2 regions of the Pseudarthrobacter sp. MOO13 genome follow, and region 2 is predicted to be linked to the other one. Evidence: predicted binding sites of a transcription regulator. Region 2 holds the regulator's gene; the other holds the start of a gene.
What was found. The regulator LexA, encoded in region 2, represses DNA repair genes until DNA is damaged. The targets are predictions, from matches to a motif close to TCGAACANNTGTTCGA.
Positions count from the first base shown of each region.

Region 1 (7,155 bases), 780 kb from region 2:
CGGAATTTCCTGGCCGAGAACCGCCACAACTGCTTGGCAATTTCCCCCACCTCGTCATCGTCCATCCCCAACGCCATCCCGGCGTCGCGCACTGCCCCGCGGGCCCGGTAGCCGTTTTGCATGCTCATCAGGGTGACGCGCTCTGAGCCGAAGCGTTCGAAGATTTGGCGGTAGACGTTGTGGCGTTCAGCGCTTTCAACGTCGATGTCGATGTCCGGCAGGGTGGCACGGTCGTTGGAGAGGAACCGTTCAAAGATGAGATCGTGCTGCAACGGATTTACGTGGCTTACCTCGATCAAATAATTGACCAGGCTGGACGCCCCGGACCCACGGGCTGCCGCCCTGACTCCCATGTCCTGGATCATCCGGGATACCTCTGCCACAGTCAGGAAGTAGGACGAGAACCCCAGGTTCCGGATGATCCCCAGCTCATGCTCAAGCCGAGCCAGCATCGTTTTTTCGTCGTGTCCGCCGATCCCCGGGAACCGCCTGCCAATTCCGGCATGGCACCGCTGGATGAGTTCCATATGCGGATCCCGGGTAATGCCAATGACTGATGCCTCCGGCACCACGGGCTGCTTCCATCCCATGTCCGAGGTGGGGTCCATCCGGCAGAGGTCGGCGAGCGCCTCGGTTTGGGCCATCAGTTGCTTGAGGTCAGCGGCCCCATACCCTGCTGCGGTAATGATTTCCTTGCCCAGGCCGAGCATCTGTTCCGCGGTTTTCAGCCACCCCTGGCCTGTGGGCTGGAGCAGCGGTTCCCCTGCCAGCTCCGGCAGGGACTTCAACGTCCGGGCAGAGTCAAGGACATCCGCGGTTGGCGCCCCGTCCGCAGCGCAATACCGCACCGCGTTGCTGAGGATGGCGGGGACGTGGTGTTCTTCGGCGAGCCGGAGCATGCGGACTGCATGGGCAGTGCTGAGGGGGAAGCCGGGCGCGCTGAGCTGGGAGACGATTTCTGCAACGACGGTTCCCGCGGGCATGGCATCCAGCCATTGTTTGAAAAGGGTTCGGGGACGGAGGTACCGCCTGCCTCCCATGGCCTTGCCGACGTCGGAATCCGGTCCAATCAGCACGGTCAGCACCGGTTTGAGCGTTGCCGGGTCGAGGGTCCGGGAGGCCAATTCGGCGCGGGTGACCGCTACCGGCACTGTTCCCCCGGCCTTCCCGGAGGTCCGGGCGTGGGCATCGGAAACCAGCCGGCATAGAGCACGGTAACCCGCGCCATTGTTGTGCCCACGGGCGAGCACCACCACCCGCCCGGCTACCTGCGTGCGGTGGTCCCCGTCGTCGTCGAAGACCGCAAGGTCCACCCCCACGATGGGGTCGATGCCTGCAGCCATGCAGGCTTTGAGGTGCTTGATGGTGCCATACAGGCCGTCCCGGTCGGTGCATGCCAGGGCAGTGGCGCCGTCGCTTGCGGCGGCCTGTGCAAGTTCCTCCGGCCAGGAGACGCCGTAATGGGCGCTGAATGCTGTGGAAACGTGAAGGTGGGTGAAGCTCATGCTGTTCTGGGGCGAAGGGCGTCATGGATCCGCAGCAGCCGCCACCGGCCGCTGCCAACATGCCGGGTGAGGTCGAGGGTCAGGGGTTCTGAAGCATTGTTCCCAGCAGCGGGAAGCACCTGGATTCGCCAGATTTCGTGGTCCACCACGCCAGGGCCGCTCCCCAGGGGAGCCCTGGCGTCTTCAGCCCACCACTGGCGGCGTTCATACCACCGGACGGGCTCAGCGCAGACGAGATAGTCCCTGCCTGCCCACGTTAACGATTCAGGCTGCCCGGAGGGGGAACATGCCACGTCTATGGACTCGCTGAACATGCCCATGCGCGCCTCCCGGACGGTTCTTCCCAAATGCTCCATTCGAATATGTGTTCGAATAAATCAAGTCTACGCCGGGGAGCCGGCAAAACATAGGCGGGGGTGGACGGACCGTGCGGCAGGGAGCAGGATGATGGCATGAGTACCGATGACGCACTCCTGAAGCAGGCAAGCATCAAGACCCAGGACTCCACCCTGGTGGCCACGTTCGATATCGATGGCGCCATTCCGGAGTCCGGCGCCTACGTGGTGGGCTTGATGGGAGCCACGCCGGACTATTCAACGCAGCGGCGGCTTTGCATTGAATTCATGAACGGGGAGGCTCATTGCCTGCTACGCGTTCAACCGGGACCAGGGAATCGAAGAAGACTACGACCTGTCCGGCGTATCCCACTCGGAAAACACCATTACCGGGAGCTTTCCCGCCACGGCCTTGAACGGGCTCGGGAAAGGACACGTCCTGTCAGCCTTCAGCGAGGCGGACGGTCGGGAGTTCCAGCATGGGGTTCCGGTGGAGGAAGCCCTGTAGGGGTTTCCTTAGCTGTTTTCCTTATGGATCTTCAGTTCGAGTTCAATGAACGCGGAGATCATGGCCCGGTAGGTTGACTCGACGATGTCCGGGTCAATGTCTTTTTTCTCTGCCGCGGCCCGGACGTGCTCGATGATCCGCTCCACCCGGCCGGGGGCCCGCACCTCGGCGTCGTCGCCTTTCAGGGTGCCGGCGATCCGGATCAGCCGCTCGCGGCGGGCGATGAGGGTGACAATCTGGTCATCCACCTCATCGACGGCAACCCGGACAGCTGCGAGCTGTTCCTTGTCGGCCTGGGCATCCCGATCGTTTCCTTGAATTGTCGCCATCATCTGACAGTATCGAAGCATGGAGCCAAGAGTCGACTTTATCTCCCTCGGCGTCCGCAGCGTTGACCGGTCGCGGGCCTTCTACATCGACGGCCTCGGCTGGCCGGTCCACCGCGAGGTTGCCGGGGAGGTGCTGTTCATCCAGGTGAACCACGGGCTGGTGCTCTCCCTCTGGGACGCCCGGCAGATGCAGGCGGAGGCAGGCGTCAGCCCGCCGGACGGGGTTCCCTGCATCACCCTCAGCCATAACCTCGCCAGCGCCGGGGACGTGGACCGGGTCATGGAAGAGGCCGCAGCGGCGGGGGCAGCCATCATCGCCGAACCCGTTACCCAGCCCTGGGGCGGCTACACGGGGTACTTCGCGGATCCTGACGGCTTCCGCTGGGAAGTCGCCTACAACCCCACGTGGACCGTGGACGACGCCGGCACGGTCACCGTGTGACGGCGTCCGCACCCTGGCAGGGACTGCTAGAACAGTGCCTCCACAGGGCGGATCAGGTCCGGTCCGTTGTTGCGGACGTTCCCCACGTCCTTGCCCACGGATTCCACGTGCCAGTCGGCGGCAGCTTCCTTGACCCCGGCCCGCACCAGGTCCACAAGGGCGGCTGCGTCGTCAGCCTGCGGGTCCAGCCAAGCCTGCGTGGTGGCCTTGTCCATGGGCAGGGGCACGCGGTCGTGCAGTTCCGTCAGCTTCCCGAAGATGGTGGATTCAGTCCCGGGCGGTGGGGTGTCCGCCGTGAGGATGGAAGTGGACAGCAGCCAGCGCCCTGGTTCCCCTTCCGGAATGGACGGGTCCTTCCACCACTCGTAAAGGCCGGCGAATACCAGCCCGTGGTCCTCACCGGGGTGCACATAATAGGGCTGCTTGGACTTCCCGGGCCCTTGCTTCCATTCGTAGTACCCGTCGGCGGGGACGGCGCAGCGGCGTGACTTCACGGCCTTCCTGAACGCAGGCTTCTCCAGCACCGATTCGCTGCGGGCGTTGATCATGCGCGACCCGATCCCGGGATCCTTGGCCCAGGACGGGACCAGGCCCCAGCGGGCCACATGCAACTGCCGTACCTGCCGGGCCCCTGCAGCATCCTCCACCAGCCGCTCCAGGACGATGGGGACGGCGTCCGTTGGCGCTACGTTCCACGACGGCGGGATGCTGACCTCCTCCTCCAACTCGGCGTCGAACTCGGCCAGCAGGTCCCCCACGGCGCGTGCCATTACGTAGCGTCCACACATGGGACCAGCATGCCACCGTCGCCACATACTGTCATGCAGCCGCCCCGCCGCCCCGGAAAGTCCGGGAATACCGGCGGCCACGCTACCGTTGACCGTAAGGAAACCTTTCAAGCGACGTTTAGGAGATCCGCGTGGACTTCACTCCCGAATCCGGCACCATCACCATGTTTTCCACTACTTGGTGCGGCTACTGCAACCGGCTGAAGAAGCAGCTGGACGCAAAGGGCATCGGCTACACGGAAATCAACATCGAAGAGGTGGACGGCACCGCCGAACTCGTGGAGAAACTGAATGGCGGCAACCGCACCGTTCCCACCGTCCTGTTCCCGGACGGCTCCGCTGCCACCAACCCGTCAGCTGCTGAGGTCCAAAGCAGGCTCGCTGCCTAAGCGGCAGGAGACAGCCGGCTTCGCGCCGAAGAACTGATGCGGGTCACGCCCCCAGGCTGCTGAAGGAAGCAGTTTCCAGGGTGGCGTGGCCCGCATACGTTTCCAGGAGGGCATGTTCCACGGCCGCCACATCCAGCCCGGGTACCAGGTCGTCGGCGGCGCCGGCCGTGGACGGGTCCCAGTCCAGGCCGAGGGCGGCATAGCTGTCCGTGAGCACCTTCCGGATGGGGCCTGAATCCTCCACCACAATCACCGAGCTGAACAGCCAGCCACCGGAAACCACCCGTTGGGCGGTGCCGACCAGCTTCACGCGGCGGGAGCTGTCGGCCGCATCGGTTCCGTGCACACTGAACTCGCCGGGGCAGTATTCGCCGGGAATTTCCCCTACCGCGGCCTGGACCCCGACGCTTCGCAGGGCCTGGGCAAAGAGCTCACCGAAATAGGCGAACCGGGCTTTGGATCCGGCTACTGCGTCGGCGTCCGGTTCGATGTGGTCCACCACCAAGGTCCCTTGGTGGTAGGCGGCGGCCCGTCCCCCGGCCCTGCGGACCAAGGGCTCAAATCCGTTGGCCAGGCAGGCCCGTGCGGCCGCATCAAATCCGGGCAACCGGGTGTCCCGTTGCCCGAAGGCGACGGTGGGAGCGGGCCGGTACAGGCGCAGGGTGGGACCGAGGCTGCCTGACCTGGCCCTGGCCAGCAGCTCCAGCCCGAATTCGAGGTCACGTCCCGCGCCGAGGGACACGTCCTGCCGCACCACAGTCAGCGGGCGGGCGTCGGTACCGGTGTGGTGCATTGTTGCTGAACTCCCTGGGGTCGATGGCCGCCGGCGGACGGGCCTCCCCTAGGTTACGCCCGACGACGGCACGGGCTTTAACGGCCCCGGCGCCCTGCCCACAGTGCGTGCAGCAGGGGAACCGCAGAAACGGCCATCAGGACGTTGCCGAATACCAGGTCGTCAGAGCGGACGATGGTGCCCGCCACCAGCAGCGCACCGAACACCAGGGCCGAACCGGAGCGCCGCGCCGCCCTTTCCAGCCGGGCAGCCTGCCGCTCCAGCCGCGGGACTGCGACCTCAAGCGATCCTTCCTCGAGCCGGCCGGCCAGGGCGTCCAGCCTGCCGGGCAGGCGGAAGGCGTTAGCGGCGGCATCGAGGGCCTGCCGGGCCACGTCCTGGACCACGTTGCCGCGTTCGTTCCGCAGCAGCTGCGCGGCGTAGGGTTCCACGGAGTCCCAGAGGTTGAAGCGCTCATCCAGGGCGCTGCATACCCCTGACGTCAGGGACATGGCGCGGATGATCAGGAGGAAGTTCTCCGGCAGCTGGAATGGCAGCGAGCGGACCACGTCACCGAATTCCACCGCGAAGTCGCGGAACTCGCGGGGGTCCACCTCGCGGAGTTCGGCAAAGCCCATGCCGCCGAAGCGGGCGAAAAGCTGGGTCATGGCCCGTTCCAGTCCTGCGCTGTCCGCCGACGGCATCAGCACGCCGACGTCGTTGATCGCCGCCACGAGTCCCTTGCCGTCGCGCGCGGCTGCAGCGATCAGGAGCTTCCGCAGGCCGCTGCGCGTGGAAGCCGTGACCTCCCCCATCATGCCGAAGTCGATGAACGTCAGCTTCCAGCCAGGTCCCCCCGTCCCTGCAGGGACAGGCGTGACGAAGATGTTGCCCGGATGCGGGTCGGCATGGAAGAACCCGTTGGTGAAGAGCTGGTCGAACATGATGGACGCGAAAACGGGGGCCACCGCGGCGGGATCGATGCCGGCGGTCCGGAGCGCTCCCGCATCGGTGATTTTGATGGCCGTGACGTCCTCGAGCGTGAGTACGCGGCGGGTGGTGCGCTCCCAGACGACTTCCGGCACTGCTACCCTGGCGTCGCCGGCAAAGTCTGCGGCGAAGCGTTCGGCGTTGACGGCCTCGTGCAGGTAGTCAATCTCCTGCAGGCTGATCTGGGCGAATTCCTCCACCAGCGCCGGCATGTCCGCGCGGCGGGAGACGAGGCGGACATGGCTGAGCCAGCCGGCCACCTTCCGAAGGGCGGCGAGGTCGACGTCGACGATCGCGCCGATGCCCGGACGCTGTACCTTCATGACGACGGCGTCCAGGCCCGTATCTTCGGCGTCCAGGAGATTCAGGCGGGCGCGGTGGGCCTGGCCCAGGGAGGCGGCCGCAATCGCGGATTCGTCCACGCTGGCGTAGACCCGGCCCACGGGGGCACCCAGTTCACGCTCTGCCAGGGCGGCGATCAGCGGGAAGGCCACGGGCGGCACCTCGTCCTGAAGCCCTTCGAGTTCTTTGGTGATTTCGGGCGGGAGGACGTCGAGCCGGGAGGACAGGAATTGCCCCACCTTGATCATCAGGCCGCCGAGGTCGATGGCCAGGTCGTGGAACCGGCGGGCAAAGTTCTGCATCCGTCGGGACCGTGTCCGCGTGGAGATGCTGCCCAGCCCCACCCTGGGCAGCAGCAGTTCGAACCACCACGTGGTGGCAAGATGCCAGGCGGCAAACCGGAGGATCCGCCGGTACCGGCCGCGGTGTTCCCGCATGGGCGACGCCGGGTCGGCCCGGTCCCGTACGGTCAGCGCCACCCGGGTCAGTCCTGCGCGAGGATGGCGTACAGCCGCCGGCGGGCCTCGTCGAGCACCGCCACTGCCTGCTGCACCTGGTCCGGTGAACCGGTCCTGCCCACCTGCGCCGCGGCCTGGGCCAGCTCAATCCCGGCCTTCGGAAGGGAGGCGCCGCCGGTTCCGAAGGTGGCGGCCGCGGGATCCCAGGGCGCGGACCCGTGCAAGTCAGCCGCCTCTTCGCGGCCGGCATCGGTCAGCGAGTAGATCTTCCTGCCGTTGGATTCCTCGGCCCTGATG
Region 1 is NZ_CM177848.1:1,800,026-1,807,180, reverse strand. It holds gene AC4EEO_RS08430 (DNA polymerase III subunit alpha) at 1-1,505, opposite strand, end outside; gene AC4EEO_RS08425 (DUF6504 family protein) at 1,502-1,825, opposite strand; partial or broken gene AC4EEO_RS08420 (hypothetical protein) at 1,958-2,348, shown strand; gene AC4EEO_RS08415 (chorismate mutase) at 2,357-2,680, opposite strand; gene AC4EEO_RS08410 (VOC family protein) at 2,697-3,119, shown strand; gene AC4EEO_RS08405 (SOS response-associated peptidase) at 3,146-3,907, opposite strand; gene AC4EEO_RS08400 (mycoredoxin) at 4,039-4,296, shown strand; gene AC4EEO_RS08395 (lipoate--protein ligase family protein) at 4,340-5,089, opposite strand; gene AC4EEO_RS08390 (ABC1 kinase family protein) at 5,167-6,837, opposite strand; gene AC4EEO_RS08385 (PadR family transcriptional regulator) at 6,885-7,155, opposite strand, start outside.
Region 1: a site for LexA is predicted at 1,862-1,877, ahead of AC4EEO_RS08425 (DUF6504 family protein). Genes of this name have one in related genera too.

Region 2 (7,155 bases):
ACCTCGACCACGTTGAGGAAGGTACCAGGGCCGTGGTGATGGTCCGCGAGGGCCTGGCATCCGAGCTGGAACCATTCGCCCTCAATGACTGACCTCGCGGCCGGGGAAGCTGCGCAGGCGAGCGGCGAGCAGTTCGTCCTTGAACTGCTCGACCGCGCCGTCGCCGGCATGGGCGGACAAAGCCGCACCGGACAACACGAAATGGCCCGTCAGGTGGCCCGGGCCATCAGTTCGGGCAACCATCTCCTGGTCCAGGCCGGCACCGGGACCGGCAAGTCCCTGGCCTACCTGGTACCGCTCATTGCCCATGCCTTGGAAAGCAATAAGCCCGCCCTGGTGTCCACGGCCACGCTGGCCCTGCAAACCCAGATCGTGGGCAGGGACCTGCCCCGCCTCCTAAAGAACATCACCCCGGCCCTGGAACGGCCCGTCAAAGTGGCCCTGGTCAAGGGGCGGTCCAACTACGTCTGCCGCCACAAGGTGGAGGGCGGGTTCCCTTCCGAAGAGCCTTCGGAGGGCCAGCTGTTCTCCCTGGGCGAGGACACCAGCGTGCCGCACTTCGCCGCCTCTGTGGGCGGTCCCGCCTCCCAGCTGGGCAAGGAAGTGGTGCGGCTGCGGGAGTGGGCCGAGAAGACCGCCACCGGCGACCGTGACGAGCTTCTTCCCGGCGTGACCGACCGTGCATGGCGGCAGGTGTCCGTGACCTCCATGGAATGCCTGGGGGCGCAAAAATGTCCCATGGCCGCTGAGTGCTTCAGTGAACTGGCGCGGCAGGACGCGGCCGAGGCAGACGTCGTGGTGACCAACCACGCCATGCTCGCCGTCAGCGCCTTCGAGGGGCTCGCCGTGCTGCCCGAATATGACGTCGTGGTAGTGGACGAGGCGCATGAACTGCAGGACCGCGTCACCGGGGCCGTCTCCGGGCAGTTGTCCGTCGCCATGGTGCACGCCGCCGCATCAGGTGCCCGCAAACACACGGCCATCACCGTTGACGCCCTGAACGCTGCGGCCGCCAACCTTGAGCTGGCCCTCGCCGGGGCCCCGAACGGGCTGCTGCCCAACGGCCTGAACGACGAACAGCTGGACTGCGTGGACCAGCTGCGTGAGGCCTGCCGCGCGGCGCTGTCCGATTCCAAGGGGGACAGCAACACCACGGCCGACGGCGGGCGGCAGCTCGCCCGGTCCCGCCTCATGCTGATCCTTGAATTATGCGAACGGCTGCTGGCTGCCCGAGAGAACCGCGAAGTGGTCTGGTTCTCGCGCGCGAGCACCTTCGACCCCGGCCAGGGTTACTCCCAGCCTGACGAGAATGCGCCGGTGCTGGTCAACATCGCGCCGCTGTCCGTTGCCGGGCGGCTGAGGGAAGGACTCTTCGCCGGCCACACTGTTGTGCTGACCTCTGCCACCCTGGCCATCGGGTCCGCGTTCGAACCGGCAGCGGGCGGGCTGGGACTGATAGGCGACGGAGCTCCCAGCTGGACGGGGGTGGATGTCGGCTCACCCTTCGACTACCCCAAACAGGGCATCCTCTACGTGGCGGGACACCTGCCCAAACCGGGCCGGGGTGTTTCGCCGGAAGCCCTGGAGGAGCTCGAGGCGCTCATCAAAGCATCCGGTGGCGGGGCCCTTTGCCTCTTTTCCTCGCGTCGGGCTGCGGAGGAGGCCGCCGATGCCCTGCGGCCCAAGCTCGATATGACCGTGCTCTGCCAGGGCGAGTCAACCATGACCGCCCTGGTCAAGCAGTTCGCGGACGAACCGGATACCTGCCTCTTCGGGACTATGTCCCTGTGGCAGGGGGTGGACGTTCCGGGCGGGTCGTGCCGGCTCGTGGTGATCGACCGGATTCCCTTCCCCAGGCCGGACGATCCCCTCATGACAGCTCGGTCGCGGGCCGTGGCCCAGGCCGGTGGCAACGGTTTCATGTCGGTGTCGGCTACCCACGCGGCCATCCGGCTGGCGCAGGGCGCCGGGCGGCTGATCCGGTCAACCGGCGACAAAGGAGTGGTGGCGGTGCTGGATTCGCGGCTGGCAACCGAACGTTATGCGGGCTTCCTGCGGGCCGCGCTGCCGCCTTTCTGGTCCACCACGGACCGCAGCAAGGCGCTGGCCGCACTCACCAGGCTCGGCGCGGAGGCCTCTGAATAGAGTCCTGCCGCGGCCGGAGGTGACAGGCGGTGTCAGAGGGACCGCAGCACCGAAACCACTTTGCCCATGATGGTCGCGTGGTCGCCCAGGATGGGTTCGTACTGCGTGTTCTGCGGGAGCAGCCAGGTGTGGCCGTCCCGCTGGCGGAAGGTCTTGACGGTTGCTTCGTCATCGAGCAGGGCAGCGACGATGTCACCGTTGACGGCGTCCGCCTGGCGGCGCACCACGACCCAGTCTCCGTCGCAGATGGCGGCGTCCACCATGGAGTCCCCGGCCACCTTGAGCATGAACAGTTCACCCTGGCCCACAAGTTGGCGGGGGAGCGGCATGACATCCTCAACGAGCTGCTCGGCGAGGATGGGACCGCCGGCGGCAATCCGGCCCACGAGCGGAACCATGGCGGTGTCCAGCGCGGTAGGCAGCTCCGTTACGGTGGCGCCGGGTGTCTGCGGCGCTGAGGCGGCAATCGGCTTCCCGCCGCCGCCGTCAAGCGTGAGGGGCATGAGCACCTCCATGGCCCGCGGCCGCTTCGGGTCGCGCCGGAGGTAGCCAAGCTTCTCCAGCTGGGACAGCTGATGGGTCACGCTGGACAAGCTCGCAAGGCCCACCGTGTCGCCGATCTCGCGCATTGAGGGCGGGTAGCCGTTGTCATTGACGGACCGCTGGATGGTCTCGAGGATCTTCTTCTGCCGCGGGGTAAGCCCCTTCGGAGTCCTCTTTGGTTGCGGGGCCGTCCTGCCCCCGGCGGCTGCTGCTGCCATGTTCGCCAATGCCTTTCGCTTGCCGCCGGATCTTCCGCCCCACGCCGTAGGCCGGCGTTGCGTGAAGGGTCACCGCTGTCATTGTCAGACCCTGCTGTTCAACTTCAGTGGTGGTTGTTCTTGGTTTCCAAGCTAGGCCAGCCACATTGCTTTTTCAAACATTTGTTCTAGCGAGTCTCGACATTGTTCGTTGATAGGTGCTAAAACTTAGTAAGCAAAGTTCGAATATGTGTTCTAACCATTGCATGGCCTGTTCGAAGACCTGGCCGGAAGAGATCGGTATTCCGGCACGGCAGGCAGGACGGCAGCGGCGGACACCCGGGCAGCACGGCAGGTCCAGGAGGGCTCAGTTCATGTCAGCTTTAACTCTTTCCCACATATCCCGTCCGGAGTTCCTGGCCGGGGAGCGCCACTCGTCCGGCAGCCGGCGGATCAGTGCCGGAACTGCGCCATCACCGGCGCCGCTTCGGTTGACCCGGCGGGGGCGGATCGTCCTGGTGGGAGTGCCGCTGATTCTCCTCGCGGTCCTGCTGCTCTCCTTGGCGGGACTTTTCCACTCCCCGGCCAAGGCCTCCGATTCCGCCGCGGACCTCGCCGTGACGCCCACGGTGACAGTCACGGTCCAGCCCGGCCAGTCCCTGTGGTCCATCGCCGGTGCCGTGGCCCCGAACCGGGATGCACGGGACGTCGTGGCGGACATCGTCCAGCTCAACAACCTGTCCGCCGGCGCGGTCCTGCCCGGGCAGCAGCTCTTCGTCCCCAGCCACTGACCCCTTCTTGAGCGGGTACCGCGGAGCGGCAGCCTGGCGCCGCGGCCTGGTGACTGCGGGTGCGCGTCCCCCGGAGGCTGCCGCCAGCTCTTCGTCCGGGCGTTTCCGAGGCAGGCCAAAAGTGTCATATTTTCCGGTAGTTGCCACGGCAACTAAACTGTTCAGGTGAACGACCAGCTAGAACGCCTGAACCGGCTACCCCTCCGCAGCAACCTTCGCGGGCTGACTCCCTACGGGGCGCCCCAACTGGACGTCCCCATTCTCCTGAACGTCAACGAGAACACCCATGGCGTCCCGGCGGACGTGCGTGCCGCCATCAGCGCCGCCGTGACGGAGGCCGCCGCCGGCCTGAACCGCTACCCGGACCGGGAGTTCACCGAGCTCCGCAAGGCCCTGGCCGAGTACCTTGGCCACGGCCTCGACGAAACCAACCTGTGGGCCGCCAACGGCTCCAACGAGGTCCTGCAGCAAATCCTCCAGGCGTTCGGCGGCCCGGGCCGCACCGCCCTGGGCTTCCCGCCCACGTACTCCATGTACCCGCTGCTGGCGAGCGGCACCGACACCGAATACATCACCGGTGTCCGGGCCGAGGGCTACGACCTCAGCGCAGAATCCGCTGCCCGGCAGGTCAGGGAGCTGCAGCCGAACATCGTGTTCCTCTGCTCGCCGAACAATCCCACCGGCACCGGCCTGGGACTGGACGTCGTCGAGGCTGTCTACGAGGCCGGTGCTCCAAGCCAGACCATCGTCATCGTGGACGAGGCGTACCACGAATTCGCCCACGACGGCACGCCCAGCGCCCTGACCCTGTTGCCCGGCAGGGAGCGGCTGATTGTCTCCCGCACCATGAGCAAGGCCTTCGCACTCGCCGGCGCACGCCTCGGCTACATGGCCGCGGCCCCGGAGGTCACCGATGCCCTGCGGCTGGTGCGCCTTCCGTACCACCTGTCCGCGATCACCCAGGCAACCGCCCTGGCAGCCCTGCAGCACCGCGAAGCGCTCATGGCCGATGTGCAGGACATCAAGCAGCAGCGCGACCGCATTGTGGCTGAGCTGACCAGGATGGGCCTCAAGCCCGCCGCGTCCGACTCCAACTACGTGTTCTTCGGCGGCCTGGAGAACCCGCACCAGGTCTGGCAGGAACTGCTGGACGCGGGCGTGCTGATCCGCGACGTGGGAATTCCCGGGCACCTGCGGGTCACGGCCGGTACCGAGCCGGAAACCACAGCCTTCCTCACGTCCCTGGAGCGCATCCTTGCGGGCCACGCCGCGCTTCCCGCCTAGACTTGATACAGCGGCGCTGGGCGCCCTGAACCACTCCTTCTCCCACTAAGGATCCTTCACCATGAGTTCAACCGGTTCGAATACTGCTGCGGCCCGGACCGCCCGCATGGAGCGCGCCACCAGCGAGTCCTCCGTCCTCGTGGAGATCAACCTCGACGGAACGGGTGTGTCCAACATCGACACCTCGGTGCCGTTCTACGACCACATGCTGACCGCCCTGTGCAAGCACTCGCTGATCGACATGACCGTCAAAGCCACCGGCGACACCCACATCGACGTCCACCACACCGTGGAGGATGTCGCCATCACGTTCGGCGAGGTCCTGCGGACCGCGTTGGGAAACAAAGCCGGGATCCGCAGGTTTGGCGAGGCCACCGTGCCGCTGGACGAAGCCCTCGCCAACGCGGTGGTGGACGTCTCCGGCCGTCCCTACCTGGTCCACGGCGGCGAGCCCGCTGGCCAGGAGTACCACCTGATAGGCGGCCACTTCACCGGCTCCCTGACCCGCCACGTCTTTGAGGCCATCACGCTGCACGCCGGCATCTGCCTGCACATGAACGTCCTGGCCGGCCGGGACCCGCACCACATCGTGGAGGCGCAGTTCAAGGCCTTCGCCCGCGCGCTCCGCGCCGCCGTCGAACCCGATCCCCGGGTTGAAGGCATCCCCTCCACCAAGGGTGCGCTGTGAGCGGGCAGGTCCTCAAGGACGGAGCGATCATCGATCCCACCGCCTCACAGAAGCTCCCGTCGCCCGAGGGCAAGCCGACGGTGACGGTGCTCGACTACGGGTCCGGGAACGTCCGCTCCGCCGTGCGCGCCCTGGAGCGCGCCGGTGCGGAAGTGATCCTCAGCGCCAAACCGGACGATGTGCTCAACGCCGACGGCCTGGTGGTGCCCGGCGTCGGCGCATTCGAGACCGTGATGCGCGAACTCAAGGCCGTGGACGGCATCCGCCTCATCGGCAGGCGCGTCGCAGGAGGACGCCCCGTGCTGGGCATCTGCGTGGGTTTGCAGGTCCTCTTCGAGGCCGGCGTGGAACATGGCACGGAAGCCGAGGGCATCGGTGAATGGCCTGGCAAGGTGGAGGCATTGCGCGCCGAGGTTGTCCCGCACATGGGCTGGAACACCGTCAAGGTGCCCGAGGGATCCAAGCTGTTCGCCGGCGTCGAAAACGAACGGTTCTACTTCGTGCATTCCTACGGCGTGCAGGAGTGGAACTTTGAGGTGATCCAGCCGCGGATGGCGCCACCGCTGGTCACCTGGTCCGAGCACGGCGGCCCCTTCATTGCCGCCGTGGAGAACGGGCCGCTCTGCGCGACGCAGTTCCACCCCGAAAAGTCCGGCGACGCCGGCGCCCGGCTCCTGCGCAACTGGGTGGAAGGCCTCCGCAAGCCCACCACCGGCGACGCCGGCCATGGCACCTCCCCGGCCGAAGCCGGCAGTGGCGCGTAGATGTGGTCCGTACTCCTGATGGGCCTCGCCGGCATCCTGATTGGCGGCGGCATCTCGTTCCGTCAGCAGCACAAGCCGCTCTGGACGCAGGTGTCCTTCTACGTCCTGGCCGCCATGTCGCTGCTGGCCGCCTATTTGCTCACGCTGCCCGCCAGCTGACCCCGCCGGCCGCCGGCGACCATGCCGGCGTCGACGCCCCAGCCCCTGTCCCGAAGAACCAACACTGAGGATGAGTATGACCACCGCACATGACCTGCCGGTCCTTGAACTGCTGCCTGCCGTCGATGTCGTCAACGGGCAGGCCGTCCGGCTGGTCCAGGGGGAAGCCGGCAGCGAAACCAGCTACGGCACGCCCTTGGACGCGGCACTGAACTGGCAGCAGCAGGGCGCCGAGTGGGTGCACCTGGTGGACCTGGATGCGGCGTTCGGGCGCGGCTCCAACGCGGACCTGCTCCGCGACGTGGTGGGCCGCCTGGACATCAAGGTGGAGCTTTCCGGCGGCCTGCGCGACGACGAGACCCTCGAAGCGGCCCTGGACCTGGGCGTGGCCCGGGTCAACCTGGGCACCGCTGCGCTGGAGAATCCGGAGTGGACCGCGCGGGCCATCGAACGCTTCGGCGACAAGATCGCCGTCGGCCTTGACGTCCGGGGCACCACCCTGGCCGGCCGGGGCTGGACCAAGGAAGGCGGGGACCTCTGGGACGTGCTGGGCCGCCTCGAGGAGGCCGGGTGCTCCCGCTATG
Region 2 is NZ_CM177848.1:2,582,579-2,589,733, reverse strand. It holds gene hflX (GTPase HflX) at 1-92, shown strand, start outside; gene AC4EEO_RS11905 (ATP-dependent DNA helicase) at 85-2,145, shown strand; gene lexA (transcriptional repressor LexA) at 2,178-2,906, opposite strand; gene AC4EEO_RS11895 (LysM peptidoglycan-binding domain-containing protein) at 3,260-3,676, shown strand; gene AC4EEO_RS11890 (histidinol-phosphate transaminase) at 3,842-4,960, shown strand; gene hisB (imidazoleglycerol-phosphate dehydratase HisB) at 5,022-5,648, shown strand; gene hisH (imidazole glycerol phosphate synthase subunit HisH) at 5,645-6,412, shown strand; gene AC4EEO_RS11875 (hypothetical protein) at 6,413-6,571, shown strand; gene priA (bifunctional 1-(5-phosphoribosyl)-5-((5-phosphoribosylamino)methylideneamino)imidazole-4-carboxamide isomerase/phosphoribosylanthranilate isomerase PriA) at 6,648-7,155, shown strand, end outside.